Regions from separate parts of the Lentzea sp. DG1S-22 genome, predicted to be linked through region 3. Evidence: riboswitches for the same ligand, from Rfam matches in the RefSeq annotation. Region 3 holds a riboswitch; each other region holds the start of a gene.

Evidence for each region. A riboswitch is a leader RNA that binds a small molecule or an ion and turns the genes downstream of it on or off. The one in region 3 is predicted to bind cobalamin.
Region 1: linked by a shared signal. The riboswitch ahead of V1227_RS04170 (hypothetical protein) and the one ahead of V1227_RS14310 (CbtB domain-containing protein) in region 3 are both predicted to bind cobalamin.
Region 2: linked by a shared signal. The riboswitch ahead of V1227_RS35840 (putative cobaltochelatase) and the one ahead of V1227_RS14310 (CbtB domain-containing protein) in region 3 are both predicted to bind cobalamin.

What each region holds. Positions count from the first base shown of each region.
Region 1 covers NZ_CP143276.1:904,785-914,444, forward strand. The annotation lists gene V1227_RS04135 (response regulator transcription factor) at 1-518, shown strand, start outside; gene V1227_RS04140 (DUF2306 domain-containing protein) at 572-1,240, shown strand; gene V1227_RS04145 (MmcQ/YjbR family DNA-binding protein) at 1,257-1,598, opposite strand; gene V1227_RS04150 (TerC/Alx family metal homeostasis membrane protein) at 1,728-2,777, shown strand; gene V1227_RS04155 (MFS transporter) at 2,941-4,131, shown strand; gene V1227_RS04160 (hypothetical protein) at 4,147-4,395, opposite strand; gene V1227_RS04165 (GNAT family N-acetyltransferase) at 4,668-5,237, opposite strand; gene V1227_RS04170 (hypothetical protein) at 5,269-5,601, opposite strand; cobalamin riboswitch at 5,695-5,837, opposite strand; gene V1227_RS04175 (serine/threonine-protein kinase) at 5,868-7,004, opposite strand; gene V1227_RS04180 (GH12 family glycosyl hydrolase domain-containing protein) at 7,125-7,874, opposite strand; gene V1227_RS04185 (AAA family ATPase) at 8,189-9,094, shown strand; gene V1227_RS04190 (alpha/beta fold hydrolase) at 9,125-9,660, opposite strand, start outside.
Region 2 covers NZ_CP143276.1:7,533,051-7,542,710, reverse strand. The annotation lists gene V1227_RS35855 (cobalt-precorrin-4/precorrin-4 C(11)-methyltransferase) at 1-728, opposite strand, end outside; gene V1227_RS35850 (cobyrinate a,c-diamide synthase) at 760-2,136, opposite strand; gene cobO (cob(I)yrinic acid a,c-diamide adenosyltransferase) at 2,133-2,747, opposite strand; gene V1227_RS35840 (putative cobaltochelatase) at 2,758-4,662, opposite strand; cobalamin riboswitch at 4,699-4,847, opposite strand; gene V1227_RS35835 (hypothetical protein) at 4,960-5,370, opposite strand; gene V1227_RS35830 (threonine aldolase family protein) at 5,568-6,530, opposite strand; gene V1227_RS35825 (helix-turn-helix domain-containing protein) at 6,538-7,044, opposite strand; gene V1227_RS35820 (quinone oxidoreductase family protein) at 7,124-7,960, shown strand; gene V1227_RS35815 (hypothetical protein) at 7,944-9,005, opposite strand; gene V1227_RS35810 (8-amino-7-oxononanoate synthase) at 9,043-9,660, shown strand, end outside.
Region 3 covers NZ_CP143276.1:3,271,921-3,281,580, reverse strand. The annotation lists gene V1227_RS14345 (PAC2 family protein) at 1-143, opposite strand, end outside; gene metH (methionine synthase) at 192-3,731, shown strand; gene V1227_RS14335 (HAD family hydrolase) at 3,724-4,380, shown strand; gene V1227_RS14330 (amidase) at 4,589-6,010, opposite strand; gene V1227_RS14325 (TetR/AcrR family transcriptional regulator) at 6,063-6,605, shown strand; partial or broken gene V1227_RS14320 (transposase) at 6,641-7,233, shown strand; gene V1227_RS14315 (CbtA family protein) at 7,253-7,999, opposite strand; gene V1227_RS14310 (CbtB domain-containing protein) at 8,016-8,204, opposite strand; cobalamin riboswitch at 8,238-8,412, opposite strand; gene V1227_RS14305 ((2Fe-2S)-binding protein) at 8,461-9,111, opposite strand; gene V1227_RS14300 (phosphoribosyl-ATP diphosphatase) at 9,220-9,483, shown strand; gene hisG (ATP phosphoribosyltransferase) at 9,497-9,660, shown strand, end outside.

The sequences.
Region 1 (9,660 bases), 2.4 Mb from region 3:
CCACCCGCCTGCTCACCGCGTCCGGCGCCGCCGACGCACCGGCTGTCGTCGTGATCACCACGTTCGACCTCGACGAGTACGTCTACGCCGCCTTGCGCGCGGGCGCCAAGGGATTTCTGCTCAAGGACGCCGGTCCCGCCCTGCTCGCCCAGGCGGTCCACGCGGCGGCGGCCGGTGACGCCCTGATCGCGCCGAGCGTCACGGCGCGGCTGATCGAGGCGTTCGCCGACACCGGGCCCGCGGGACCGGACGCGCGGCCGGCCGAACCGCTCACCGAACGCGAGGAGCAGGTCCTCGCCGCCGTCGCGGGCGGGCGCACCAACGGCGAGGTCGCCCAGGAGCTGCACATCACGCTCAGCACCGTGAAGTCGCACATCGCCAGCCTGATGGCCAAGATCGGCGCCAGGAACCGTGTCGAGATCGCCATTTGGGCCTACGAGACCAGACGCGTCCGGAGCGGTTTCCGGACGCGATCAGCCGAAAGTACGACGACGGCGCCCGACCATCGGCCAGGATGATCGAAGCCCTTCCGCCGATGAGGTGACGGCCCGCGCACGCCACGATCTGGTGCATGACCTCCACCAAGCGGGACGTGCTCATCCCCGCCGCGATCCTCCTCTTCAGCGTCGTCCCGGTGCTCGGCGGCGTCCTCCGGCTGGCCGAGCTCGGCGCCGGCGCGCAGATCACGCCGGACAACGCGCGGTTCTTCGCCTCACCCGTTCCCGTGGTGGTGCACGCCGTCACCGTCAGCGTCTACTGCATCCTCGGCGCTTTCCAGTTCGCTCCCGGGTTCCGCCGGCGCAGACCCGGCTGGCACAGGGTTTCCGGACGGCTCCTGGTCCTCTGTGGACTCGTCGGGGCGTTGTCCGGTCTGTGGATGACCGCCTTCTACCCGAAACCCGCCGACGTGGGCGCCTTCCTCACCGGCACGCGGCTGGTGTTCGGCACGGCCTGGGCGGTGTTCCTCGTCCTCGGCCTCGCCGCCGTTCTCCGCCGGAACGTCTCCGGGCACCGGGCGTGGATGATCCGCGGGTTCGCCGTCGGGCTCGGCGCCAGCACGCAGGCCGTGACGATGGGACCGTGGATCGCGCTCGTCGGCCCGCCGGACCGGCACAGCAAGGCGGTGCTCATGCTCGCCGCCTGGCTCGTCAACCTCGCCGTGGCGGAGTGGATCATCCGCCGTCCCGCTCGCACGGCCGGTCCGCTGCGCGCCCGGCTCGCGGTGGGGGAGAGCCGGTGAGGGCGGTCGTCCGGCCTCACCGGCGGTCGAACGCCTCCAGCAGCTTCGCCGGTGCCTTGAGCCGCCACGCCTGCTCCACCAGCTCGGCCAGCTGCCCGGAGTCCACTTCGGCCAGATCGACCAGGATCGCGCCGTACCCGTCGTAGTGCGGTGTCGTGAAGAACGCCGGGTCGCCGGACGCGAGCAGCGCCGCCTTCTCGTCCAGGCCGCACAGCAGCACGAGCCCGCCCTCTGCCTCGCTGCGCAGCCGGGCGAAGCTCCTGCCCGCCACCTTCAGCGCCGGCGTCCGGTACCAGGTCGCCTCCTCGACCTCCGGCAGTCGCGAGGCCAGGGTCACCACGTCGTCCCAGGTCGTCATGGCCGTCATCGTCGCAGCGGTCCGGCGTGTCCGGCTTGGACGAAGGGAAACTCGCCGAAGGGTGACCAACGGCGCGCGACGGGGTACTCGTGAGCGGCCGGAGCGCACGCTCCGGCGCCGGGAGGTCACATGAGTGCGCAGCTCGACATCAGCCTGCTGACCTGGCTGCTGACGATCGGCCTGGTCGTGGCGCTGCTCGCGGTCGACCTGGTCGTCGCGGCCAAGCGCCCCCACCACGTCGGGATCGGCGAGGCGACCGCGTGGTCGGTGGGGTACGTGGCGATCGCCATCGGGTTCGGCGTCTGGTTCACGCTGCACTACGGCGGCGGGCCGGGCACCGAGTTCTTCGTCGGCTACCTCGTCGAGAAGAGCCTCTCGGTCGACAACCTGTTCGTCTTCGTGATCATCATGTCGACCTTCTCGGTGCCCGACCGGCACCGGCACAAGGTGCTCACCTTCGGCATCGTGCTGGCGCTGGTCATGCGGGGGATCTTCATCGCGCTCGGCGCCACGCTGCTGTCGCTGTTCTCGTTCGTGTTCCTGCTGTTCGGCCTGCTCCTGATCTACACGGCGGTGCAGCTGTACCGGCACCGGGACGAGGACCCCGACATCGAGGACAACGTCGTGGTCAAGACCTCGCGCCGGGTGCTGCCGGTGACCGACGACTACGCGGGCGGCGACCTGTTCACCCATGAGGGTGACAAGCGGATGGTGACGCCGCTGTTCGTCGTGCTGATCGCGATCGGGACCATCGACCTGCTGTTCGCGCTCGACTCCATCCCGGCGGTCTTCGGCATCACGTCCCAGCCGTACGTCGTCTTCGCCGCCAACGCCTTCGCCCTGCTGGGCCTGCGCGCGTTGTTCTTCCTCGTCCAGGGCCTGCTGGACCGCCTGGTGTACCTGTCGGTCGGGCTGTCGCTGATCCTGGCGTTCATCGGGGTGAAGCTGATCCTGCAGTGGGCGCACGAGGACGTCAGCAAGAGCGTGCCCGAGATCCCCACGCTGCTCAGCCTCGCCGTGATCGCCGTCGTGCTCGCGGTCGTGACGGTGGCGAGCCTCGTCAAGACCAAGCGGGACCCGTCGGTCAAGGCCCACCCGGGCTCGCTGCGGACGCGCAGGGCGTCCGCCGGGCGCTCGGGGAAGGGCCAGCCGCAGGCGGCGGATCGCCGGTCCTCCTAGCCGAAGCGCCACCGACGGGTGTCCTGCCCGGTCCGGCCCGGCGGCACCGCCCGCCCACAGGGTGAAAACCGGCTGCGCCACACCGGGCCGGGTGTTTACCTGGTCGGCATGACGAGCTGCGGCCGTGCGCCGACATCCCCGTCCCGCGAACGGGCCTGGTCCGGTGCCCGCTGACACCGCGACGACGCGACCCGATCTCGGTACCGGGCTGCGCCGCGTGCTGGTCGTCCTGTGCACCACCGAGATCATCAGCTGGGGAGTGCTGTACTACGCCTTCCCGGTGCTGCTGCCGACCATCAGCGCCCGGACCGGGTGGTCGCTCGCGGCGATCACGGCCGGGTTCTCCGCGAGCCAGGTCGTCGCGGGCCTGGTGGGCATCCCCGTGGGCGGGCTGCTCGACCGGCACGGTCCGCGCGCCGTCATGACCACCGGCTCGGTGGTCGCCGTGCTCGCGCTCGTGGCGCTGGTGAGCGCGAGGTCGTCGGTGTGGTTCACCGCGGCGTGGCTGCTGGCCGGTGTCGCGATGGCCGGTGTCTTCTACGCGCCCGCGTTCGCCGCCCTGACCCGCTGGTACGGGCAGCGCCGGGTGACGGCCCTGACCGCGTTGACCCTGGTCGCCGGTCTGGCGAGTACCGTGTTCGCGCCGCTCACCGCGGTGCTGAACGACCGGCTCGACTGGCGCGGCACCTACCTAGTGCTCGCCGCTTTCCTGGCGGTCACCACGATCCCGCTGCACCTGTGGGGTCTGCGGCTGCCGTGGCCCGCGATCGAGCACGAAACCGTCCACACGCCGTCGGCGGTGGCGCGCAGCAGGCCGTTCCTGGTGCTCGTGGTCGCGATGAGCCTGGCCGCGTTCAGCGTGTATGCCGTCGTGATCAACCTCGTCCCGCTGCTCACCGAACGCGGCATGACCACCTCGGGCGCCGCTGTCGCCCTCGGCCTCGGCGGTGTGGGCCAGGTGCTCGGGCGCCTCGGGTACGCCAGGCTGGCCGCGAGGACGTCGGTGTGCACCCGCACCCTGGCGGTGCTCCTCGTCAGCGCGGCGGTGACGATCCTGCTGGGGCTCGTTCCCGGACCCGCGCTCCTGCTGATCGCGGGCTCGGTGCTCGCCGGCGTCACGCGCGGGATCTTCACCCTGGTGCAGGCGACCGCGATCACCGACCGGTGGGGCGCCGTCCACTACGGACAGCTCAACGGCCTGCTGACGGCACCGGTCATGCTCACCGCGGCCGTCGCGCCGTGGGCGGGCAGCGCACTCGCGGCGGCACTGGGCGGCTTCCCGGCGGTGTTCGTCGTGCTCGGGCTGATCGGGGTGCTGGCGGCCGCGCTGTCCACCGCGAGCGTGCCGCGTTAACTCACCGGTCCTCGGTCAGTTGCGGTGGCGGATCCCGGCGTAGAGGAAGGTGCCCCCGGCGAAGGCGACCGCGAGGCCCGCCCACCCGCGCTGGTTCGCGGCCATCACCGACTCGTACCGGTCCTCGGTGAGTTCGCGGACGACGGCACCGCCCTTGGACTCCACGTACTTGCCCTCGCGCTGCTCGAAGGTCCCGGCGGTGGTGTCGGTCAGCAGCGCGTAGGCGAAGAGGAAGGCCCCGCCCAGCAAGGCGATCGCCGCCACCACGACCGACCACGCGGACAGCGTCGGGTTCTCGAAGTTGTACCCGCGGTCAGCAGCGCCGCCGCCAGCACCAGCGCCAAGGAGATCACGGTCAGCACGACGTTCGCCGACCGCGGCAGCAGCGGGCTGCCGGTCACGAACCCGGACAGGATGACGACGGCATCGATGGAGATCACGACGAGCGAGGCCCACTGCAGCGGCACCAGTCTCGTGCGTCGTCACAGTAGGGCCGGGAGGCCGTTCCCGGGCCACAACGGCGATCTCCGTCCGCGTCAGCGGGACAGCGACATGATGAGCATCTGCTGACGGCCGTCCTCGCACTGGCCGATCACGGTCCAGCCGGCCGACTCGTAGAGCCGCCGCGCGGGTGCGTCGGGGTGGGTGCCGAGCCAGGCCGTGGCGTGCCCTTCGACGATGCGATCCAGCAGCAGCCGGCCCAGCCCGCGCCGCCGGTGGGCCGGGTCCACCACGAGCTCCACGACCTCGAACGCCGGCGGCCGGAGCAGGTGGTGCAGGTGGGGCGCGACGCAGCTGTGCACCAGGGCGTAGCCGCGATCTCCGGGCACTTCCCCGCGAGCGGGCCAGCCGTAGACCAGCCCGGCGACGGTCTCACCGCGCCACGCCACGAACCCGTGAGCGCCCGGTGTGGCCATGCTCCGGTCGAACCGCCCGTCCGTGAAGCGGGCGATCTCCTCCTCGGTCTCCGAGTAGGGCGGCCCCGCGAAACCCGAGCGGTACAACCGGAACACCTCCGATCGCAGGCCCAGCAACGCCTCCGGGTCCGCGAACCGCACCTGGTAGCCCACGGCGACCAGGATGGCGGCCTGCCGGGCTTCTGTCACGACACCCGTGCGGCGGCTCGTCCGCCGGAGCTCACCTCGGTGTGGCGACGATCCGCTCGGCTACCAGGGGCGGCGGCGCGGCGGCACCGGGACCGCCCGCGTCGACCCAGTCGGCGACGCCGTGCACCGCGTCGTCGTCCAGGACCGATCCCACCCACACGGGTTTCGCTCCCGCGGCGCGCGCGGCCGGGCTGGGCTGGACCACGACCACGTTCGACACCTCGCAGGCGTCGAGGCAGTCGGCCACGCGCACGGACGGGAGCCGTTCGCGCAACAGCTCCAACTGGCGGTCGTGGTCGACCTCGGGGTGCTTGCGCGCGGTGCCGCAACAGCAGCCGCGGCAGACGGTGATCCGTGACGTCATGACGTTGTTCCACCCGCTTGTGCGCTGGAGCGAGGACAGCGGCGAGCGCCGGACGCGTGCATCGGAACCCTTCCCGCACATCCACGACAGGAGTTGGTGACACCGCGCGGAACGGGTGATCGGGCTCGCCTCGCGAGGAGGCACACCGTTGCGGGACAGCGCCGGATTCCCACCGGACTTCCCCCACGCCGCGCTGAACGTCCCCAGGCTCTCACGTCCCGGGCGGAGATCCGATGTGGGGAGGAACACCGCGTCCCGGACGACGTTCAGCCCTTGCCGGGGTGGCCCTTGCCCTTGGCGGGCGGCACGGGCTTGTCGTGCGCCGGCTTCTTGGCGGGCTCCTCGCGGTGCGGGCTCACCTCGGCGACCAGGACCGGGGCCGGCGTCTGCGTCCGGGGTGAGGCAGTGGCCGGTGCCGGGGCGGCGGTCGTGGACGTCGGAGGAGGTGCGGTGGTGGTCTGGGCGGGTGCGGACTCGCCGGGAGGTGACGGTGAGAGGACCGCGAAGGCGACGCCCGCCGCGGCCATCACGGTCGCCGCGGCCGACGCGGCGAGCACACGTGTCGTGCGACGTGGTCGCGCGGGAGGCAGGACGTGGGTGATCGGCCGGTCCGGATCGCGCAGCACCCGCGCGCACTCCGCGGCGCTGGGGCGGCGGCGTGGGGACAGGGACGTCATCAGCATCAGCAGGCGTTCGAAGTCGGGAGGGAGGCCTTCGGGGATGAAGGGTTGCCGGTGCAGCCGCGCCACCGCGGCCTCGATCTCGCTGCCCTCGTACTCGCGGTGGCCGGTGAGGCATTCCAGCAGCACCAGGCCGAGCGCGTAGATGTCGACCGGCTGGCCGAACTCGTCTCCGCGCACCTGTTCCGGGGCGAGGTAGGCGGCGGTGCCGACCACCTGGTCGGTCCTGGTGAGCCGCGTCGAGCCGATCAGCCTGGCGAGGCCGAAGTCGGCCAGGTGGGCGTTGCCGTGCCGGTCGAGGAGGATGTTGGACGGCTTGATGTCGCGGTGGACGACATCTCGTGCGTGGACGTACGCGAGCGCATTGGCCAGCTGGGCGCCGAGGTGCCGCACGTCGTCCACAGCGAGCGGCCCGTCGGCGAGGCGTTCGCGCAGAGTGGGACCGTCGATGAGCTGCAGGACGACGAACGGGGCGCCGTCGGCGGTGCCCGCGTCGTGCACCCGGACCAGGCCGGGGTGGGACAACGCGGCGAGGGTCTTGACCTCGTTGGCGAACCGGCGCTCCTGCGAGAGCTCGGACCCGGCCCGGAAGAGCTTGACCGCGACGTCGCGGTGGAGCCTGGTGTCCCGGGCGCGGCGGACCTCGGCCACGCCGCCGGTGCCCAGCAGCTCGGCGATCTCGTAGCGGTCGGCGAGCCTGCGGTCGTGAGCGGACGAGGTCATCGCAACCCTTCTCCGGCGGTCGGTCGCCCCGTGTGTTCCCTCCTCCCGGGAATCCCAACCACCCGATTCCGCCGGGCGGTCGCCGACGACGACCGCCCGGCGGCTGGTGGGTGCCCCGGCTCAGCCGCTGACCGAGGCCGAGAAGTTGTCGACCGCCAGGCCGACACCGCCGTTCCACGGCTCGAACCCGGCCTGGATGCTGGTCAGGTACCAGGAGCTGGTGATCGCACCACGGGCGCGCACGTCGTTGATGAAGTCGAGCACGTTGAACGACCACGAGGTGATCGCCGACGGCGCGACGTAGGAGATGACGTTGTTGGAGCCGTTGCTGCCGCGCCACACCTGCCAGGTGCGCCCGCCGATCGTGGTGGTGCCGACCGCGCTGCCGATGGGCTGGATCGAGCCCTGGCGGTGGAACCAGATCATGATCTCCATCTGGTTCACGCCGTTGGTCTTCGGCGTGGGGTCGAGCCAGATGTCGTACGAGGCGTTGTAGGTGCCGCCCGCGTACCGGTAGTTGATCGACGACGTGGCGCTGCGGATCCGGCTGACCTGCATCGGCAGGGTCGAGCCGGGGGAGCAGTTGGTGTAGTGGCAGCCGAGGAACACCGACGGGTACGACACCGGCGCCCCGTTGGTCGGGGCGGAGCCCTGCTGGGTGGTGATCTGGAAACCGGACGACGTGGCGTTGATGCACTGCTGCGCCGAGGTGCCCCACCGGTTGTTCTGGACCACGTAACGGCCCTGGATGGTGGTCGAGCCGTACTGGTCGCAGATGGTCACATCGGCCTGGGCCGGACCCGTCGTCGCGATCAACGTGCTCGCGACGAGGAGGCCGGCGGCAGCGACGGCACGGATGGTCCTTCGCATGATGACTCCTACAGGAGATTATGGGAGCGCTCCCAATGTACCGGCGTGTCAATGAGCGGGCGAATTCGTCGAATGAGTGCGTGAATGGTCGAGTGGTGGAGAAATCCCTGGCAGCACGTGGTTTCGCGGCTATCTCCGGGTGTCGAACGACAGGTCGAATCGACGGTGCCATTCGGCGGGGCTGCTTTCTGGATTCGTGCCGTTCCCGGATCTCGGCAACGGTCTTTTCAGTCGTGGGTGAACTTCCGGCCTGTGCCCGTGTGGGCTCGCTAGGCTCGATCGACTCGACTCGACCACGTCGCCCGGGGGAACCAGTGCACCGTTTCGCGGCCAGTCCTGCCCTGGCGAGACTGGAGTGGATCCTCGACGGCCTGGACGGCACACCCGGCTGGGGAGCGGACGCGTCCGACGTGTTCGCGGCTGCGTTCACCGCCGCGGTCACGCCCGAGCGGTACGTCGAGGTCACCCGTGGCCGCGCTGCCCACTACGCGCCGGTCGTCGTGGTCGGTCTCGACGTCGGCGAGACCACCGCGCGGGCGCGGATCCTCCGCCACGACGGCACCGTCGACGTCGTCACCTGCGTCGTCGAGACCGCACGGCCGCATCGGATCGCCACCACGTGGGTCGAAGGGCTGGTGCCGGCCGGTCTGACGCCGGGGTTGCCGGCCGATTTCACCGACCACGACCTGCCCTCCGCCGCCACGGGTGCCCGGCTGGTCGTGTTCTCCGGGCTGCCCGGCAGCGGGAAGAGCACCCTGGCCGACGCCGCGGGCGCCGAGCTGGGGATCCCGGTCTTCGCCACCGACTGGCTGCTCGGCGCGCTGACCCCGTTCGGAGGGCGCCATTTCGAGGACCCGCTGGCGATGGCCGAGGAAGTGCTCACCACGCTCGCCCTGCGGCAGCTCCTCGCCGGACAGTCCGCCATCCTGGACCACCCCACCGAACTGGTCGCGACCAGGGAGCGCTGGCGCAGCCTGGCCAGCCGGGCCGGTGCGGAGTTCCGCGTGGTCGAGTGCCGGTGCTCCGACCCGCGGGTCCACCGTGCGAGGCTCGAAGGCCGCAGCCGCGGAATCCCCGGCTGGCACGACTCGGGCGACTGGTCCGACGTGCGGCAGCGGCTCGCGAGCTTTCCCTCCTGGCACGGGGAGGCGCTCACCGTGGACACCGTGCAGCCGCACGAGCTCGCCCTGGCCGCGGTCCTGCGGCACATCACCGCCTGACCGGCTTGCGCGCCACGGCGGTGACGGGTGCTACAGGGCGGCTTCCTGCTGCTCCAGCCACTTCAAGACCGCCCGGTTCAGCTCTTCCGGCCGTTCCTGCTGGATCCAGTGACCGGCGTCGAGGCTGATCACCTCCGCGCGGGGCACGAACTCCGCCAGCCTCTCCGACCTGGCCACCGGGTCGCGGTCGCCGTGGACCACCAGCGCGGGCTGCCGCAGGACCGGGTCCGCGTCCGCCAGCAGGTGCCAGTTGCGGTCGAGGTTCCGGTACCAGTTGATGCTGCCCGTGAACCCCGTCGCCTCGAACGCGGAGACGTAGACGGCCAGCTCGTCGTCGCTCAGCAGGGGGTCGCCGAGCGGCGTTTCGGCGGTGGCGAGGGCGATCATCACCATGCCCGGCCCGGGTTCACCGGGGGGCACGTTCTTCCGGTAGAGGTTGCGCAGGAAGCGGGACGTGTTCGCGTCGAGCACGGCGTCCGCGACGCCGGGCTGCCGGGCGAAGTGGACGAAGTAGAAGTCGCCGCCGAGCGCGGCTTCCATCGACTCGATCCAGGGGCGGTCGCCGC
Region 2 (9,660 bases), 4.2 Mb from region 3:
TCGGCCGAGCTCGTGGCCGACGCCGAGGCGCGGCGCGCCGGCGCCTTCACCGCGGTGCCGACCAGGAACAGCGTGGGGCGGTACAGCTTGTGCTGCTTCACGACCGCCTCGAGCTCGCCCACCGTGGTGTGCACGACGATCTCGTCGGTCTGGCTCACCTTGTACGCGACGACGACCGGCGTCTCGGTGGTGTAGCCGCCCTGCAGCAGCTTCTCCACGAACTGGCCCGTGCGCGCGCCCGAGACCGTCGCGGCCATCGTGGTCTGCAGCCGCGCGAACTCGGCGACGCGCTCGCTGCTCTCCGGCGAGATCAGCACCGCCGACGACGCCTCGGTCTGCGTGAGCTCGCGGCCGATCCTGGCGGCAGCGGCGGCCACGACCGACACGCCGGGGACGACCTCGACCTCCAGACCGAGGCGCACGCACAGGTCGTGCTGCTCCTGGACGCCACCACCGGTCGCGGCGTCGCCCGCGTGCAGGCGCACGACGACCTGGCGCGAGGCCGCGGCGCGGCGGTACAGGTCGGTGATCTCCTCCGGCGTGACGCGCGAGAAGTCGACCAGGTCGGCGTCGGGGCGGGCGTGCTCGCGGACGCACTCGACGTCCACCGCGCTCGGGGCCCAGATGACGACGTCGGCTTCCGCGATGCGGCGCGCGCCCCGGACAGTGATGAGGTCGGCGGCACCGGGACCGGCGCCGACGAAGGAGACCCGACCGGTCGTCGTCACGACAGCTCCACAGGGGGTTTCGGGAAGAGGCTTAAGCGAAGACCGTACCGTCTGCCACTCCTGCCACGAACGGGTGGCAGGCGCGCACGAAACGGGCCACCGCCTCCGGATCACCGGCCGGGTGGGTGTGGAGGTACGACGCGTGCACGCCGCCCACCACGAACCCCTCGGCGACGGGCCGCGAGCCGACGCCGCGCCAGTGCCACGCGGGTGGGGCCGAGTGCGGTGTGGACAGCTGGGTCCGGTGGAACTCGTGGCCGGTCACGCGGCTGCCCGGCGGGTGCAGCGGCGAGCTCGCGGAGGCCACCGCGTCCCGGTAGCCCAGGGTCAGCTTCGGGGTCATGAACCCCTCGGCGTCGACCACCCCGCACATCGGGTGCCCGTCGAGCGAGCGGGCCAGGTACAGCAACCCTCCGCACTCGGCGTGCACGGGAGCGCCCGACCGGGCGAACCGCGCCACGGCGTCGCGCAGCTTCGCGTTGGCCGACAGGGCTTCCGCGTGCTGCTCGGGGAACCCGCCCGGCAGGACGAGACCGGCCGTGCCCGCCGGGAGGTCCTCGTCGTTCAGCGGGTCGACGACGGCGACCGCGGCGCCCGAGGCCTCCAGCACCTCGACGTGCTCGGCGTAGCCGAACGTGAACGCCGCTCCCCCGGCGACCGCGACCAGCGGCTCGTCCTGCACGCGGTCGACCTGGGGCTCCCACGCGGCGACGGCCATCGAGGGCACCGACGACGCGAGCCTGCGCACCGCGTCGAGGTCGACGTGCTTCGCGACGGCGGCGGCGATCGCGTCGACCGCGGCGACGGCCTCCGGCCCGTGCTCCGCGGCCGTCACGAGGCCCAGGTGCCGTGAGGGCAGGGAGAACCGCGGGTCGCGGGGCAGCACGCCGAGCACGTCGAGGCCGACCTCGTCGCACGCCGACCTGAGCACCTGCTCGTGCCGTTCCGAGCCGACCTGGTTGAGGATGACGCCGCCGAGCCGGACCGTCGGGTCGTAGCCGCGGAACCCGTGCAGCAGCGCGGCCAGCGACCGGCTCTGCCCGCGGGCGTCCACGACGAACAGCACCGGCGCGTTGATCAGCTTGGCGACGTGCGCGGTCGAGCCGATGCCCGCGGTGTCGACGCGGCCGTCGAAGAGGCCCATCACGCCCTCGACGACGGCGATGTCGCAGCCCTTGGCACCGTGCGCGAACAGGCCGGGGATCCGGTGCTCGCCGACCATCACCGGGTCGAGGTTGCGGCCGGGCCGCCGCGTCGCCAGCGCGTGGTAGCCGGGGTCGATGTAGTCGGGCCCCACCTTGAACGGCGCGACCCGGGACCCGGCCAGGCGCAGCGCGGCCATCAGACCGGTGGCGACGGTGGTCTTGCCGCTGCCGGACGCCGGGGCGGCGACGACCAGCCTGTTCACCACTCGATCCCCCGCTGGCCCTTCTGCCCGGCGTCCATCGGGTGCTTGACCTTGGTCATCTCCACCACGAGGTCGGCGGCGTCGACGAGGGCCTGGGGCGCGTACCTGCCGGTGATGACGACGTGCTGGTGACCGGGCCTGGTCGTCAGCACGTCGACCACCTCGTCGACGTCGATCCAGCCCCAGTGCAGCGGGTACGTGAACTCGTCGAGCACGTAGAGGCCGTGGCGTTCGGACCGGATGCGACGGGCGATCTCCGCCCAGCCCTCCCGCGCGGCGGTGGCGTGGTCGTCCTCGGTGCCCTGCTTGCGGGTCCAGGACCAGCCCTCGCCCATCTTGTGCCACTCGACGGCGCCGCCCTCGCCGGTCTCGTCGTGCAGCCGGCCGAGCGCCTTGAACGCGGACTCCTCGCCGACCTTCCACTTGGCCGACTTCACGAACTGGAACACGCCGATGTCCCAGCCCTGGTTCCAGCCGCGCAGCGCGAGGCCGAACGCCGACGTCGACTTCCCCTTCATCTCGCCGGTGTGGAGCATGAGCAACGGCCGGTTGCGGCGCTGACGGGTGGTCAGGCCGTCCTTCGGCACCTCGGTGGGTTGTCCTTGAGGCATCGGGATCTCCTTATGCGGCCCGGACGACGCCGGCGAGGTGGTCGGCGGACAGCTGTTCGAGCCTCACGCAGGTGCCCTGCAGCGCCTCGGCGATCTTCTGGGCGAGCCCGAGGCGGACGTGCCCCTGTTCGCAGTCCACGACGACGACAGCGGTCTGCTCCAGCAGTCCGGCGGCCTTGAGCGCGTCCGCGGCCGGGTCACCGCCGAGCCCGGACGACGTGGCGCGCCCGTCGGTCAGCAGCACCACGAGCGGGCGCTTGCGCGGATCCCTCAGCCGTTCGACCTCCAGCACCCGGTGGGCCTTCAGCAGACCGTCCGCGAGCGGGGTCCGTCCTCCGGTGCGCATCTTCCTGAGCCGCGTCGCCGCCGCGTCCACGGAGGTCGTCGGGGGCAGCGCGACCTCGGCCTGGCTGCCGCGGAACGTGACCACGCCGACCTTGTCCCGGCGCTGGTAGGCGTCGCGCAGCAACGAGATCACCGCGCCGCTGACCGCCGACATCCGCTTCTGCGCCGCCATCGAGCCGGAGGCGTCGACGACGAACAGGACGAGGTTCGACTCCTTGCCCTCCCTGACCGCCTTGCGGAGGTCGGCGCCCGTCAGCAGCAGTCCCGGTCCGCTGCGGCCGCGGGCCCGCTGGTGCGGCGCCGCGTTCGTGAGCGTGTCGACCAGGTGCAGCCCACTTCCGTCCACTGTGGACGAACGCACGACCCGGCCCGTGCGGGCGCGTGCCCTGGAACGCTTGCCGGGCGTGCCTTCCCCGACTCCGGGCACCTCCAGCAGCCGTGCCTTGAACGCGGGCGCGGGCTCCGGTGCCGGACGGTCACCGGGCGCGTTCCCGCCGCCCTTCGGGCCCTCCTGCGGTTCGGGCAGCTCGCCACCACCCGGCCCGTCGTCGTCCGGTCCCTCCCCGGGGTCCTCCGCGTGCTCGGCCGCCTGCCGCATGGCGTCCTCGAGCTGCTGCTCCTCGATGCCGGGCTCGTCGAACGGGTCGCGGCGGCGCCGGTGCGGCAGCGCGAGCCGGACCGCGGTCTCGACGTCCTGCTCCTCGACCTGATCGGCACCCCGCCACGCCGCGTGGGCCGTGGCGGCACGGGCGACCACGAGGTCCGCGCGCATGCCGTCGACCTCGAAAGCCGCGCAGACGGCGGCGATCCGGCGCAGCTCACCGTCCGGGAGGGACACCGCGGGCAGCCTGTGCCGCGCGTCGGCGATCCGCTGCCGGAGCAGGGTGTCCTCGTCCTCCCACTTCCGCGCGAACCCCACCGGGTCCGCCTCGTAGGAGAGCCGGCGCCGGATGACCTCGGTGCGCACGCCGACGTCCCGCGCCGCCTTCACCGCCACCGTCAGCCCGAACCGGTCGAGCAGCTGCGGCCGCAGCTCGCCCTCCTCGGGGTTCATGGTGCCGACCAGCAGGAACTGCGACGGGTGCGAGATCGACACGCCCTCGCGCTCGACGTGCGCGCGTCCCATCGCGGCGGCGTCGAGCAGCAGGTCGACCAGGTGGTCGTGCAGCAGGTTGACCTCGTCGACGTAGAGCACGCCCCGGTGCGCCGCCGCCAGCAACCCGGGCTGGAACGCCCGCACGCCCTCGGTCAGCGCTTTCTCGAGGTCGAGGGAGCCGACCAGCCGGTCCTCGGTGGCGCCCACGGGCAGCTCGACGAGCTTCGCGCGCCGCCGCTCCACGCCCTCGTGCGGCGCGTCGGGGCAGTCCGCGCTGCCGGGCACGCACCCGAAGCGGCAGTGCGCCGACACCTCCAGCTCGGGCAGGAGTGCGGCGAGGGCACGCACGATCGTCGACTTCGCGGTCCCCTTCTCGCCTCGGACGAGAACGCCGCCGATGCCGGGGTGAACGGCGTTGAGCAGCAGGGCCAGCCGGAGGTCGTCATGTCCGACGACAGCCGAAAAGGGGAACATGCTCGGTGAAGTCCTTCCTCGGGTGTCCACGCCCGCGGTCAGGTGAAGAGGGGGACGAGTTCCTGACTCCCGACCTGCCGGGCCGGTCACAGTCGCGGGACGGCGCCGGATTCGCACCGGCTTCCTCGCACTCCCCTCACAGCCCCGGCATCGTCGCATTTCGCACCGCCGTGTCCAACAGCCAGGTGAGCGACGTCGCGTCAGAAGTGCGGTATCGTTGGTCCGCGCAGTCGCACTAGCGCTGCGAAGTGGACCCGGCAGCCTTCCGGACGGTGGGTGGGCCGGGTTTCGCGGTTTTCAGACGACTTCCACGGCGGCGACCAAAGGCTGCACCCGCTTCTTCCACTGACCACCCCGGTGCCAGCACCAGGCGATCGCGTCCGGCAACGCGAGCAGCGGTTCCTCGTGGGCGCGGTGGTGCCGGTAGACGAGCGTCTCGTGACACCCGAGATCTCGAACACAGCGGTAGAGGAGCTTCTTGTCGGCTTCGAGGACGGAATCGTCCTGTTCGAGCACCGGCATTCCGGCGCCGGACACCGCGAGGTCGCAGACCAGCCGGACGAGGCATGCATCCCGTTGGCGCCTGCGCACGTGCGCCGATCCGTCGTGGATCGTGACCTCCGGCGCGATCTCCACCACCACGTCGAGGATCTGCTTCCTGCGCTGATCCGATTCCTTGTGGAAGTGGATCCTCCGCTGGTTGGCCATGACCGGACCGCGCACGGTCCGGCGGGCGGAGACCGGATCACCCGTGAGCAACGCCGCCGCGGTGACCAGGAAGCCCTCTCCTCGGTCTCGTCCACGAACACGTGGGCGGTTATGTCGAACTGCCTCCTGATCACGCCGAGATCTGATCGTGGCAGAAGGCTCGGCGACACGATCGGGCGATGGCAGGCGACGTCGCCCTAGATCAGGCTCCGGAACTCCGCCCAGGCCTCCCGGACCTCGTCGGCGGTCCACTCCAGCGCGGGCTCCGCCACCGTGATCTCCGTCTTGGCGAGCGTCCCGTCCCGCCAGAACCCGCCGAGGAACGGCCCGCTCACCTCGGTCAGCCGCGCCGGGTCGCCCGGCAGGTGCAGCGCGAACTGGTGGGTGTGCGGTTCGGGCAGGTCCAAGGCGGCGGCCACGACCTTGGCGTGCTCGACGTACAGGCCCAGCCGGGGCAGCACGGTGTCGAGGCCGTGCAACGCCGACAGGGCTGCGGGCCACTGCTGGAACAGCATGCCGCCGTACCGGTGCCGCCAGACGCGTGCCTGGTCGACGAAGTCCTGCGAACCGGCGAGCGCCGCGCCCGAGACGCCTTCGAGCGACTTGTAGAACGACACGTAGACCGAGTCGAACAGGCCCGCGATCTCGGGCAGCGGCTTGCCGAGGCCGTACGTGCTCTCCCACAGCCGCGCGCCGTCGAGGTGCACGACGGCGTCGCGTTCCCGTGCCAGGTCCACGAGCGAGGTCAGCTCGTCCCAGGTCGGCAGGACGAACCCGGCCTCGCGGTCCGGCACCTCCAGCAGCAGCGTCCCGTACGGCTCCGGGCAGGAGCCCACCTCGGAGTCGCGCACCTCGACCGGGCGCAGGCCGGACAGCACGGTCAGCGCGTCGTCCTCGTGGTTCAAGGGGTGCGCCCGCGGGTGCATCGCCACGATCGGGTTGTGGGTGCGGTCGGCCCAGCAGCGCAGCGCGATCTGCTGCGCCATGGTGCCGGTGGGCACGAACAGCGCCGCCTCGGTGCCCAGCAGCTCCGCGACCCGCTTCTCCAGCGTCTCCACCGGGCCGCCGTCGCCGTACCGGTCGGGGTCGACGTCCGGCACGGGGCCGAGCCGTTCCAGCAGCGTCTTCTTGCGGATCCCGGAGAGTTGGCGGTTCAGCACCCCAGCATCAAACCTCAGCCGCGAGAGTGTCCGCGAGAGAGATGACGCCCGCACGGATCTCGTCGGCGGTCATGCCCTGGTTCAGCAGGAACTCGATGTGCTCGCCGCGCAGGACGGCCAGCACGGTGTGCGCCTTGAACGTCGAGCCGACCAGCCGGGCCAGGCGTTCCACGGTGACGCGGAAGTTGCCCTCGCAGCTGCGGACCGTCGTCCGTTCCACGGCGATGACCAGCGGCAACGACGCCAGCACGTGGTCGAACAGCGTGCCGGCGAACTCCCCCGCGGTGCGGCACTCCAGCGACGCGGTCCTGATCCACGACGCCGCCGTCTCGTCGACCACGGCGCTGACCAGGCCCGCCTTGTCGCCGAACCGGCGGAACACGGTGCCCTTGCCGACGCCTGCCGCGACAGCGACGTCGTCCACGGACACGGCGTCGATGCCGCGTTCCCCGATCAGCCGGGTGGCGGCGGCCAGGATCGCGGCGCGGTTGCGGGCGGCGTCGGCGCGTTCCAACGGGTTCTCCCTTGACACAAGCGGACTGACGGTCCGTATAGTAACAACCGGACCAACGGTCCGCTTATTGGGGAGGAAGATGATGAAGGCAGTGCGGTTCCACGAGTTCGGCGGGCCCGAGGTGTTGCGGGTCGAGGAGGTGCCGGACCCGGTCGGCGACACGCTCGTGGACGTCACCGCGATCGGGCTCAACTACGGCGAGACCGTGATCCGCCGCGGCAGGGGCCGGGAGCTCTTCCCCTGGTACCCGGGGCCGTCGCTGCCCGCCACGCTCGGGTCGGAGGTCGTGGGCACGACACGGCAGGGCCGCCGGGTCATGGGCGTGCCGAGGGACGGCGCGTACGCCACGAAGGCCGTCGTCGAGAACCCGGTCGACGTGCCGGACGGCGTGAGCGACCACCAGGCGCTGGCGCTGCTGCTGCAGGGCACCACGGCGGTCGCGGCGGCGAAGGCCGCGCGGATCCAGCCGGGCGACCGGGTGCTGGTCGAGGCGGCGTCCGGCGGTGTCGGCACCCTGCTCGTGCAGCTCGCCCGCCGCGCGGGCGCCACCGTGCTCGAAGCGTCCAGCAAGGGCGGCATCGGCTACGACTGGGACGGCCTCGACCCGGTGGACGTCGTCTTCGAGTCGATCGGCGGCGAGGTCGGCAGGCGCGCGTTCGAGCTGCTCAGGGACGGTGTGGGCCGGATGGTCGTCTTCGGGTACGCGAGCGGCGAACCGCTGGACGTGACGGCGAGCGACATCTTCCGCAAGGGCGTCGCGGTGATGGGCCTGCCGCGGAACACGACGCCGGAGGAGGTCCTCGGACTCGGGCTCGAACCCGTGCTCGGCGACGTCTACCGGCTCGACGAGATCGCCGAGGCGCACCGGGCGCTCGAAGCCCGCACCACGAGGGGCAAGCTCATCGCGCGACCGTGACCGACCGCGGCGCGCGGAACGACAGCAGGTTCAGCCAGTCCGGGCCAGGCCCGGTGAGGTGCAGCGTGGGCTCGTGCTCGGCCACCGTCCGCAGCGTCACCGCGGCCTCCAGCCGGGCCAGCCCGGCGCCGAGGCAGAAGTGCCTGCCGTAGCCGAAGGCCAGGTGCCGCGGATCGGTCTCCTTGCCGCGCAACAACAACACGAGCTCGGCACCGGCGGGCAAGCGCACCCCGGACAGCACCACCTCCCGCGCGGTCAGCCGCCGCCACGTCACCACGGGTGTCTCGGTGCGCAGCACGTCCTCGACGAACTCCTCCGCGACACCGGGCAACGGCAGCCGCGCCCACAGCTCGCGGTCCAGCAGAGCCCGGCGCAACGCCGTGGACAGCAGCTGGGTCGTCGTCTCCTGACCCGCGATCAGCAGGAAGTAGCAGAGGCCCGCGGAGTCCTCGGCGGACACCCCGGCGTCGGCCAGCGCGCAGAACAGCTCGCCGTCGCGCGCGTGGTAGCGCTTGACCAGCCACTGGTGGAAGTCGCCGACGTCGTCGACCAGTTCCAGCTGCCGTTCGCGGGTGATGTCGCCCCAGAAGAACTCCAGCGAGCCGGAGCTCCACCGCTTCAACGTCGGAATGTCAACATTCGGACAACCCAGGAGGTCCATCAGCACGATCGCGGGCAGGTCCCACGCGAGGTCGCGCACGAGATCCGTGCCACCCAGCCGTTCCCAAACCAGGGATCGGATGCGAGGCTCCGCAGCGGCGACGCGGGCCGGCGAGAAGAACGACGCCACCAGCTTGCGCAGGCGGGTGTGGGACGCGGAGCTGTTGTTCGCGAGCGTCGGCGGCAGCGAGAAGCGGGCCCTCACCAGGGACCGCAGCGCGGCGGGTGCGACCGGGGTGACGGCGGTCAGCGCGTTGTCGGGCAGGAACGTGACCGGGTCGGCCAGCACGGCACGCACGTCGTCGTACGCGGACACCACCCAGCGGCCGCCGGCGAACTGCACCGGTGAGGTGAGTTCGGCGCGCGTGAAGGTGAACAGGTCCACGAGCGGCACGCTAGTCGGCGGATGGGAGACTCAGGCGGTGACCGTGAGCACAACCGAGGCAGTGTCCAGTGGCGGTGAGTCGACGTTCGACTGGATCGACGTCCGCTCCGAGGCGCGGTCCAAGGCGGGTCTGACCCGGCGCGTGAGGCCGCGCACGGCGGACTCGACGGACCTCGACCTCGCGAGCAACGACTACCTCGGCCTCGCCAGGGACAAGCGCGTCGCGGGTGCCGCGGCCGCCGCCACGCTGAAGTGGGGTGCGGGCTCGACGGGCTCGCGTCTCGTGACCGGTTCGACGGAGCTGCACAACGAGCTGGAGTACGAGCTCGCGAACTTCTGCGGCGCGCAGTCGGCGCTGGTGTTCAGCAGCGGCTACATGGCGAACCTCGGCGCGGTCACGGCGCTGTCCGGTCCCGGCACGGCGATCGTGGCGGACCAGCACATCCACGCGTCGCTCATCGACGGCACGCGCCTGTCGAAGGCCGACGTCGTCGTCGCGGACCACTGCGACGTGGGCAAGGTCCGGCACGCGCTCGAGACGCGCGGCAAGCGGCGCGCGATCGTCGTCACGGACTCGGTGTTCAGCGTCGACGGCGACATCGCCCCGCTGAACGAGCTGCACGAGGCCTGCCGCGCGACCGGGGCGGCGCTGGTC
Region 3 (9,660 bases):
CAGGTGAGTTGGAGGTGCTCGATCGCGGTGCTGGCGGCGTCGCCGGCGTCGTTCCACCCTTCGAACGCGCAGACCATGATCGGAGCCGTGAGCGGTTTGCGCGGGGTCGAGGGGGTCGGGGATTCCTGGGACGGATCGTTCACGGCGCCAGACTACGGCCTCCCCCGCCCAAGTCATCGTAGGCTTGGCCCATGCGTGATCACGGAGAGTCGCCGTTGCTGGAAGCGCTGGTCAACCGCGTTGTCGTCGCCGACGGCGCCATGGGCACCATGCTCCAGGCCGCGGATCTCTCCCTCGACGACTTCCGCGGCCTGGAGGGCTGCAACGAGATCTTGAACGTCACGAGGCCGGACGTCGTGAAGGCCGTGCACCGCGGCTATCTCGAGGTCGGCGTCGACGCCGTGGAGACCAACACGTTCGGCGCGAACCTCGCGAACCTGGCCGAGTACGACATCGCGGACCAGATCTTCCACCTGTCCGAACGCGGTGCCGCCCTGGCGCGCGAGGTGGCGGACGAGTTCAGCGGGCCGGGGCAGCCGAGGTTCGTGCTCGGGTCGGTCGGTCCCGGCACCAAGCTGCCGACGCTCGGCCACGCGCCCTACGCGACGTTGCGCGACGCCTACGAGGAGCAGTGCAAGGGCCTGCTCGCCGGTGGCGTGGACGCGATCATCGTCGAGACCTCGCAGGACCTGCTGCAGACCAAGGCGTCCGTGATCGGCGCCCGGCGTGCGATGAGCGCGGAGGGCCGCCGGGTCCCGGTCATCGCCCAGGTGACCGTCGAGACGACCGGCACGATGCTGCTCGGCACGGAGATCGGCGCCGCGCTGACCGCCCTGGAACCGCTGGGGATCGACCTCATCGGCCTCAACTGCGCCACCGGCCCCGCCGAGATGAGCGAGCACCTGCGCACGCTCGCCAAGCACGCGCGCATCCCGCTGTCGGTGATGCCGAACGCCGGACTGCCCGAGCTCGGCCCGAACGGCGCGGTCTACCCGCTCTCGCCGGAGGAGCTGGCCCAGGCGCTCGCGGGGTTCGTGCGGGAGTTCGGCACGCGCCTGGTCGGAGGCTGCTGCGGCACGACCGCCGAGCACCTGCGCCAGGTCGCGGAAGCGGTGAAGGGCCTGGGACCCACGCCGCGCCGTCCGCGTCCCGAGCCCGGTGTGTCCTCTTTGTACCAGGCCGTCCCGTTCAAGCAGGACGCCTCGGTGCTGATGATCGGCGAGCGCACCAACGCCAACGGCTCCAAGGCGTTCCGCGAGGCGATGCTCGCGGAGAAGTGGGAGGACTGCGTCGAGATCGCGCGCGACCAGACGCGCGAGGGTGCCCACCTGGTCGACCTCTGCGTCGACTACGTCGGCCGCGACGGCGAGGCGGACATGCGGGCGCTGGCGTCGCGCCTGGCCACGGCGTCGACGTTGCCGATCATGCTCGACTCGACCGAGCCCGCGGTGTTGCAGGCCGGTCTGGAGTGCCTCGGCGGCCGGTCGGTGGTCAACTCGGTCAACTACGAGGACGGCGACGGCCCGGACTCGCGGTTCCAGAAGATCATGCGGCTCGTCTCGGAGCACGGTGCCGCGGTCGTGGCGCTGTGCATCGACGAGGAGGGCCAGGCCCGCACCGCCGAGTGGAAGGTCCGCGTCGCCGTCCGGCTGATCGAGGACCTGACGGAGAACTGGGGCATGCGGGTCGGCGACATCATCGTCGACTGCCTGACCTTCCCGATCTCCACCGGCCAGGAGGAGGTCCGCCGCGACGCGATCGAGACGATCGAGGCGATCCGCGAGCTCAAGCGCCGCTACCCGGACGTGCAGACGACGCTGGGCCTGTCCAACGTCTCCTTCGGGCTCAACCCGGCCGCTCGCCAGGTGCTGAACTCCGTGTTCCTGCACGAGTGCGTGCAGGCGGGCCTCGACACCGCGATCGTGCACGCGTCGAAGATCGTGCCGATGGCGCGCATCCCCGACGAGCAGCGCGCGGTCGCGCTGGACCTCGTGTACGACCGCCGCCGCGAGGGCTACGACCCGCTGCAGAAGCTGATGGAGCTGTTCGAGGGCGTCACGACGAAGTCGAACTCCGCCTCCCGCGCCGAGGAACTGGCCGCGCTGCCGCTGTTCGAACGGCTGGAGCGCCGGATCGTCGACGGCGAGCGCAACGGCCTGGAAGCCGACCTCGACCTCGCCCTCGACGAGCGCCCGGCGTTGCAGATCATCAACGACACGCTGCTCGCGGGCATGAAGACCGTCGGCGAGCTCTTCGGCTCCGGCCAGATGCAGCTGCCGTTCGTGCTGCAGTCCGCGGAGGTCATGAAGACCGCCGTCGCGCACCTCGAACCGCACATGGAACGGTCCGACGACGAGGGCAAGGGCCGGATCGTGCTCGCCACCGTCAAGGGCGACGTCCACGACATCGGCAAGAACCTCGTCGACATCATCCTGTCCAACAACGGCTACGAGGTCGTGAACATCGGCATCAAGCAGCCGATCAACGCGATCCTGGAGGCCGCGCAGGAGCACCGCGCGGACGCGATCGGCATGTCCGGCCTGCTGGTCAAGTCGACGGTGGTCATGAAGGAGAACCTCGAGGAGATGAACTCCCGGGGTGTCGCCGCGCGGTGGCCCGTCCTGCTCGGTGGCGCGGCGCTGACCCGCGCGTACGTCGAGAACGACCTGACCGAGATGTACCTCGGCGACGTCCGCTACGCCCGCGACGCGTTCGAGGGCCTGCGGCTGATGGACGCGGTCATGGCGGCCAAGCGCGGCGAGGCACCCGTGGTCGACGAGGAGGCCCGGGCGAAGGCGGCCGAGCGCAAGGCGCGCCGGGAACGCGCGCTGCGCCTCGCCGCGGCCCGCAAGGCCGCCGTCGAGGAGGAGGCGCGCACCGGCCGTTCCGACGTGGCGGCGGACAACCCGGTCCCGGCACCGCCGTTCTGGGGCAGCCGGGTCGTGAAGGGCATCCCGGTCGCGGACTACTCGGCACTGCTGGACGAGCGGGCGACGTTCATGGGCCAATGGGGCCTCAAGGGCACGCGCGGCGGCAACGGACCGTCCTATGAGGACCTGGTCGAGACCGAGGGCCGCCCGCGCCTGCGGTACTGGATGGAACGCCTTGCCACCGAAGGTGTCCTTGCCCACGCCGCCGTCGTCTACGGCTACTTCCCGTGCGTCTCCGAGGGAGACGACCTGATCATCCTGGAAGAGCCCTCGCCGGACTCGCCGGAGCGCTTCCGGTTCACCTTTCCGCGCCAGAAGAGGGATCGGCGGCTCTGCCTGGCCGACTTCTGGCGTCCGAAGGAGTCCGGTGAGGTGGACGTCATCGCGTTCCACCTCGTGACGATGGGTCAGCCGATCGCCGACTACGCGAACGAGCTGTTCGGCAAGAACGCGTATCGTGACTACCTGGAAGTCCACGGACTGGGGGTCCAGCTCACCGAAGCGCTGGCCGAGCACTGGCACAAGCGCGTCCGCGAGGAGCTCGTGTGGCCGGGTGGCGGATCGGTCGCCGCGGAAGACCCCGCCGACGTCGAGGAGTACTTCAAACTCGGCTACCGCGGTGCGCGGTACTCGTTCGGCTACGGCGCCTGCCCCGACATGGAGGACCGCCGGCGCGTCGTCGAGCTGCTCGACCCGGCGCGCATCGGGGTCTCGCTGTCCGAGGAACTCCAGCTCCACCCGGAACAGTCCACCGACGCCTTCGTGGCGCACCACCCGGAGGCGAAGTACTTCAATGTCTGACCCGCAAGCGGTCCTGTGGGACATGGACGGCACGCTGCTGGACTCCGAGAAGCTGTGGGACATCCCGCTCTACGAGTACGCGGAGAAGCTGGGCGGCGTGCTGTCGCCGGAGACCCGCGAACGGATGGTCGGCAGCAACGTCCCCACCACCATGCGCCTGCTGTTCGCCGACGTCGGCATCGAGCCGACCGACGCCGACATGGCCGACGGCGCCGCGTGGATCTCCCGCCGCACCGAGGAGGTCTTCCGCGCCGGCCTGCCGTGGCGGCCGGGCGCCCAGGAGGCGTTGAAGGCCGTGCGCGCGTCCGGCGTGCCGATGGCGCTGGTGACGTCCACCGAGCGCTCGCTGACCGAGGTCGCGCTGGACACGATCGGCCGCGACCTGTTCGACGTGACGGTGTGCGGCGACGAGGTGGACGGCCTGAACAAGCCGCTGCCCGAGCCGTACCTGAAGGCCGCGCGGCTGCTGGACGTCGATCCGGCGCGGTGCGTGGCGGTCGAGGACTCGCCCACGGGCGTCGCGGCGGCGGTGGCGGCCGGGTGCACCGTGCTGGTGGTGCCGTGCGACGTCGAGGTGCCGGCGGGGGAGAGGCGGGTCTTCCGCGACTCCCTCACCGGCGTCGACCTCGACGTGCTGCGCGCGCTCTAGATGTAGTGACTAATCAGGTTGTTGACGGCGTGTCGGGTTGGACATGGGAGGACCTCCGGGCGGAGTGGATGTGTCTGACGCATCCCATCGGCACACGGAGGTCCTCGCGTGCACAGTAACGCCCGCACCACGATCCATGCCCGCAGACTGATCGTGACTCGCCGCGCGGCCGGGTGGTTACCGGCGTGCATCGCCGAGCAGCTCGGTATCACGGGCGTGGGTCGAGCGGGGTGAACACACCGAGGCGGCTCTCGACCGCCTCGGCCGCGGCCAGGCACAGGTCCTCCCGGAACGCGCGCCCGATGACCTGCACGCCGGACGGCAGCCCGTCGCTGACGCCGGTCGGCACGGCGACGGCGGGAACACCGACGAAGCTGGTCACCGCGCACAGGCGCAGGGCGCGGGCGACCCGTTCGCGTCCCGCTTCGTCGCGCGACTCCAGGCCCGGCTCGACGGGCGGCTCGGTGAACACAGGTCCGAGCAGCAGCGGGTGCTCGTCGAGGAACTCCGCCCAGGAACGGCGGATGCCGAGCCACGTCCCCATGAGCTTCGTGAACCCCGCGGCGTCCACCGGCGGGGTCTTGTCCATGGCCATTTGGATGTAGCGGTCCCCGCCCTCGCCGAGCAGCGTTCGCACCACCGGCCAGGTCGGCGCGAACTCGGTCACGGTCATCCGGCCGTACGCCTCCAGCGCGTCGGCCAGCTGCGGCACGTCCGCCACCTCCCGCACGTCGTACCCGGCGTCGCGCAGGGCGTCGGCCGCCGCGGCGATAGCGCGAACGACGTCCGGGTGGACGCCCTGACCTCCGGGATCGGTGACGACGGCGACCTTGACCGGTCCGCGCAGCGGCTCGCCGTACAGGGGAACCGGCACGGCACGGGGATCGCGCGGGTCGGTCCCGGCCAGTGCCTCGCAGGCCAGCCGCAGGTCGGCGACCGTGCGCGCCAGCGGACCGTCGGTGACGAACAGCTGCGAGGCCGGTCCCGGGTCGTCCGCGCCGAGGACACGGTGGTCGGAGGGGAACCGTCCGGTGGTCGGCTTCAGCGCTGCCACCCCGCAGAACGCGGCCGGGATGCGGACCGAACCGCCGGAGTCGTTGCCGAGACCGAGCGCCGCCATGCCGGTGGCGACGGCGACCCCGTCTCCGCCGCTGGTACCACCGGGGGTGCGGCTGGGATCCCACGGGTTGACGGTGTCGCCGAACAGCTCGCTGCGGGTGTGCATGCCGGCCAGCACCAGGGTTGGCATGTTGCTGTGGCCGATCGGGATCGCGCCGGCCGCGCGGAGCCGGGCGACCGGGGGCGCGTCGGCCGCCGCCACCAAGTCGCGGAACCGCGGCAACCCGAGCGTGGTCGGCACCCCTTCCACGGCGGTGGACTCCTTGACCGTGAACGGCACTCCGGCAAGCGGCCCGAGCGCCTGCCCCGCCGCTCGCTGCCGGTCCGTGAGCTCCGCGGCCTCGCGCGCACGCTCGGCCATCAGCTGCGTGACAGCGTTGACCCGCGGGTTGACCTCGGCGATGCGGTCGAGGTGGCTCTCGACGAGCTCGGCGGCGGAGATCTCGCCGCTCCGGACCGCTTCCGCCTGGGCTGCGGCCGTCTTCGCCCACAAGGCGTCCTGCCTGATCATCACGTTCTCCATCCGGTAAGATCGATACAACCGTATCGGAAAAGAGGAGAGCATGCCCAAGCAGGTGGACTACGACAGCCGGCGCCGCCAGATCGCCGAAGCCGTCTGCCGCCTCGCCGACGAACACGGGCCCGAGGGGGTGAGCATGCGTGACGTCGCCGCTCGCGCCGAGGTCTCGCTCGGTGCCGTTCAGCGCTGTTTCCGCACCAAGGAGGAGATGCTGCTGTTCGCCGTCGAGCACGTCGGCGAGCGCGTGCGAGCACGTCTGACCGCGGACTCCTCCCTGGGGCAGGCGATCGACGAGATCGCGCTGCTGCGTGACGAACACCGGGCCGAGGCGCGGATCTGGCTGGCGTTCGTCGCCCAAGCCGCCATCAAGGAGCCACTCGCCCGTCCCCTCAGGAACAGCTACGCGGCATTGCACGACCTGCTCGTCCGCCTGGCCACCGGCAGCGGCCTGGCCGATCCGCCTGCCGCGGCTCGCGCGCTGCTGGCCATCGCGGACGGCCTCACCGCCCACGTGGTCATCGGTCACCTCACCGCGCAGGAAGCGGCGGAGGTCCTGAACACGCACGTGGCCGGGCTGTGGAAATAGGATCTGCGGTGTGCAGCGGCCACGCCGGGACATCAGACACCGACCTGTGGACCGACGCGACCTGGATCGTGGACTCCGCCCGGGTCGGATGCGGCCGCTCCTGCGAGACCACCAGACGTTCCGAACTGGCCAGCTGGCCGGCTACTGCTCGTCGCATTCACGGTTCTCCTGGGGCCTGCGCCTGGTCTGCATCCCGGCCGGCCTGCCGATCATCTGGGCGCTCGCGAACCCGAGGATCGACGAACGCCAGGTGCTGATGGCGGTCCTGGACCATGATCCGTCCGTGCTGGCCGACCGACCCGGTCTACTGGTCATCGCGGACAAGGGCTACGTCTCCCGGGAGCTCGACACGTTCCTGGTCGAACGCGGGGTCCGGCTACTGCGCCCCAACTACCGCAACCGCACCCCACGCCCGGCCGAACACCTGCTCAAACCCGTCCGCCAGCTCATCGAATCGGTCAACCACACCCTCAAAGGCCAGCTCGACCTCGAGCTGCACGGCGGCCGCACCATCGACGGCGTCACCGCCCACATCGCCCAACGCATCCTCGCCCTGACCACCGCGATCTGGCACAACCGCGCCACCGGTCAGCCCATTACCCGATCCCTGATCGCCTACGACCACTGATCAGTCAGGACTTACCCGTCTAGCGGTGTGGCGCCGCGGCGGGGGTCTTCGCCCGGCGCGTGGCCGGGTCGACCAGCAGGCCGAACACCACGCCGATGCCGACGTAGAGCGTGGCGAGCTGGGCGAGCGAGCTGAGGCGGAACTGCCACAGCACGGCAACCGGCACGTCCGCGGGGATCGTGTCCGGTGACGCGGGGAACGCGAGCAGCACCACCGCGACGGCCGCGGTGACCGCGAGCAGCACGGCGGTCGTGCGGACCGGCTGCGACTGCTCGCGCAGCCGGCCGGCCAGCAGGCTCGCGCCCCACACGATCAGCAGGCCCGCGACCACCACACCGAGGTAGAGCGCGGTGCGGTGGTTCACCGTCTCCGGGTCGCCCACGGCGGGCGGGTTGGCCGGGTACTTGAGCCACGGCAGCAGCGCCACGGCGCCGAACACCGCGGCGCCGAACGTGAAGCTGCGCGTGAACGGCGTGCCGGCGGCGAACCAGCGCTTCGACAGCGCGTAGGCCGTGGCGAACACCAGGCCCACCGCGACGCCGACGATCACCACGCCGAGCATGCCGCCCACGACCTGCGTGCCGCGACTGACCAGCTCCTCACCGCCGTGGGAGTGGCCGTCACCGGAGGGTTCCCGCGCCGCCTCGACCGCGAGCGCGGCGCGGATCGGGATCTCGGTGACCAGGAGCTGCACGAGCGCGGAGGCGACGCCGGCGACGGCGCCGGCCGCGACCCCGCGCAGCGCAAGGGACCTGTACGTCGTCATCTGCTTGATCAGCGGATCAGTGGCACGGGACGCCGAGGGCGTGGCGGCCGTCGTGGAAGAACTCGTGCAGCAGCTCCGAGCTCGCGCCGAGCGCGAGGCCGTTCTCCTGCAGGACCAGGTAGGTGACGACCAGGCCGAGCAGTGAGACGGCGAAGGCCCACTTGGGCACGCGGACGGCGGACAGGCTTGCTGCGGGGCTCGTCATGACGGGCTCCTCCATACCTCGTGGAAGGTCAACTCTCCTTGCGGCGCCGCAGCCGGTCTCCTGACTCCCGGATCAACGCTGCCCCCGCGTCTTCCCAGCCCCTCGCGGGACCAGTGACGTGCTCGGCGGGGATCGCTTCCCGGTCACAGTGGCGAGGACCGCGCCGGATTCACACCGGCTTCCCGTCACTGCGGCGCGTGCACCGTAAGTTCACCGGCCCGTCAGGCACAACCGGCCATAAGAGTTGTTGCGTCCCTCACTTCACGAGCGGACAGTCGCCGCACTTCCCACCTGCGGCGACGCGGTAGTAGAGGCAGCAGCTCCTGCGCACGAACCCGACTTCGCCGGGAAAGCTCAGGAATTTCCCGGCCTGTTCGAAAGGCGGGGCGCTCATGAGCAGTTCGCCCCGTTCTTCCGCTTCCTCCGCCGTGAGCATCCGTGCGCGCACAACCATTTTCAGCGCACCCGCGATGTTCGACATCGCGTTGCCCCACAACAACCCTCGCGCCACCGGTGTGACCGACTGAATCGCCTCGACCACGGGTTCCAGCGCCTCGGCGGCGGGCGGGCCGAGCCGCGGCTCGTCGATGCGGACGCTCAGGCCGTTGACCGGGTGGTGCTGCCACCACAGGTTCTCCGGCCGGACGTCGATCGGGAGGTTCGCGGCCGTGAGCGGGCTGAGCAGCCGAGCGGTGTAGCTGAGGAAGAACAGGCTCGCCGCGACGCGGGGTTCTTCCGCCCGGTACCGGACAGCGATGGCGTCGATGGTGTTCTTCAGCGCCGGGCCGTCCAGGAGCGCCGTTCCCGGCGACCAGGAGTCGTCCGGACGACCCACGTCGAGCGCGAAGAACGGGTTGATCCCGCGCACCCGGCGCAGCGCTGCGAGGACCTCCGCGAATTCCGACACGGGAATTCACGCTACCGGGTGTTCATGCAGGACAGATCACGTCCACGGCCTGGGACAGACGCGACCGCGGTGCGGACCGGGGTCCGGGGGATGGGAGGATGTGGAGCCGTGAAGACCTTCGATTCCCTGTTCGCAGAGCTGACCGGACGAGCCGCCACCAAGCCGGAGGGATCCGGCACCGTCGCAGCGCTCGAGGCCGGCGTCCATGCGCAGGGCAAGAAGGTCCTGGAGGAGGCGGGCGAGGTCTGGATCGCCGCCGAGTACGAGTCCGACGAGAAGCTCGCCGAAGAGATCTCGCAGCTGCTGTACCGCCTCCAGGTGCTGATGCTGGGCCGCGGCCTGACCCTCGAAGACGTCTACAAGTACCTCTGACGGAGACCCCCACATGCTGCGCGTAGCAGTCCCGAACAAGGGTGCGCTCGCCGAACGCGCCTCCGCCATGCTCACCGAGGCCGGCTACCGGCAGCGGCACGAGCCGCGCGACCTGACCGTGCTCGACCCCAACAACGAGGTCGAGTTCTTCTTCCTGCGCCCCAAGGACATCGCGAT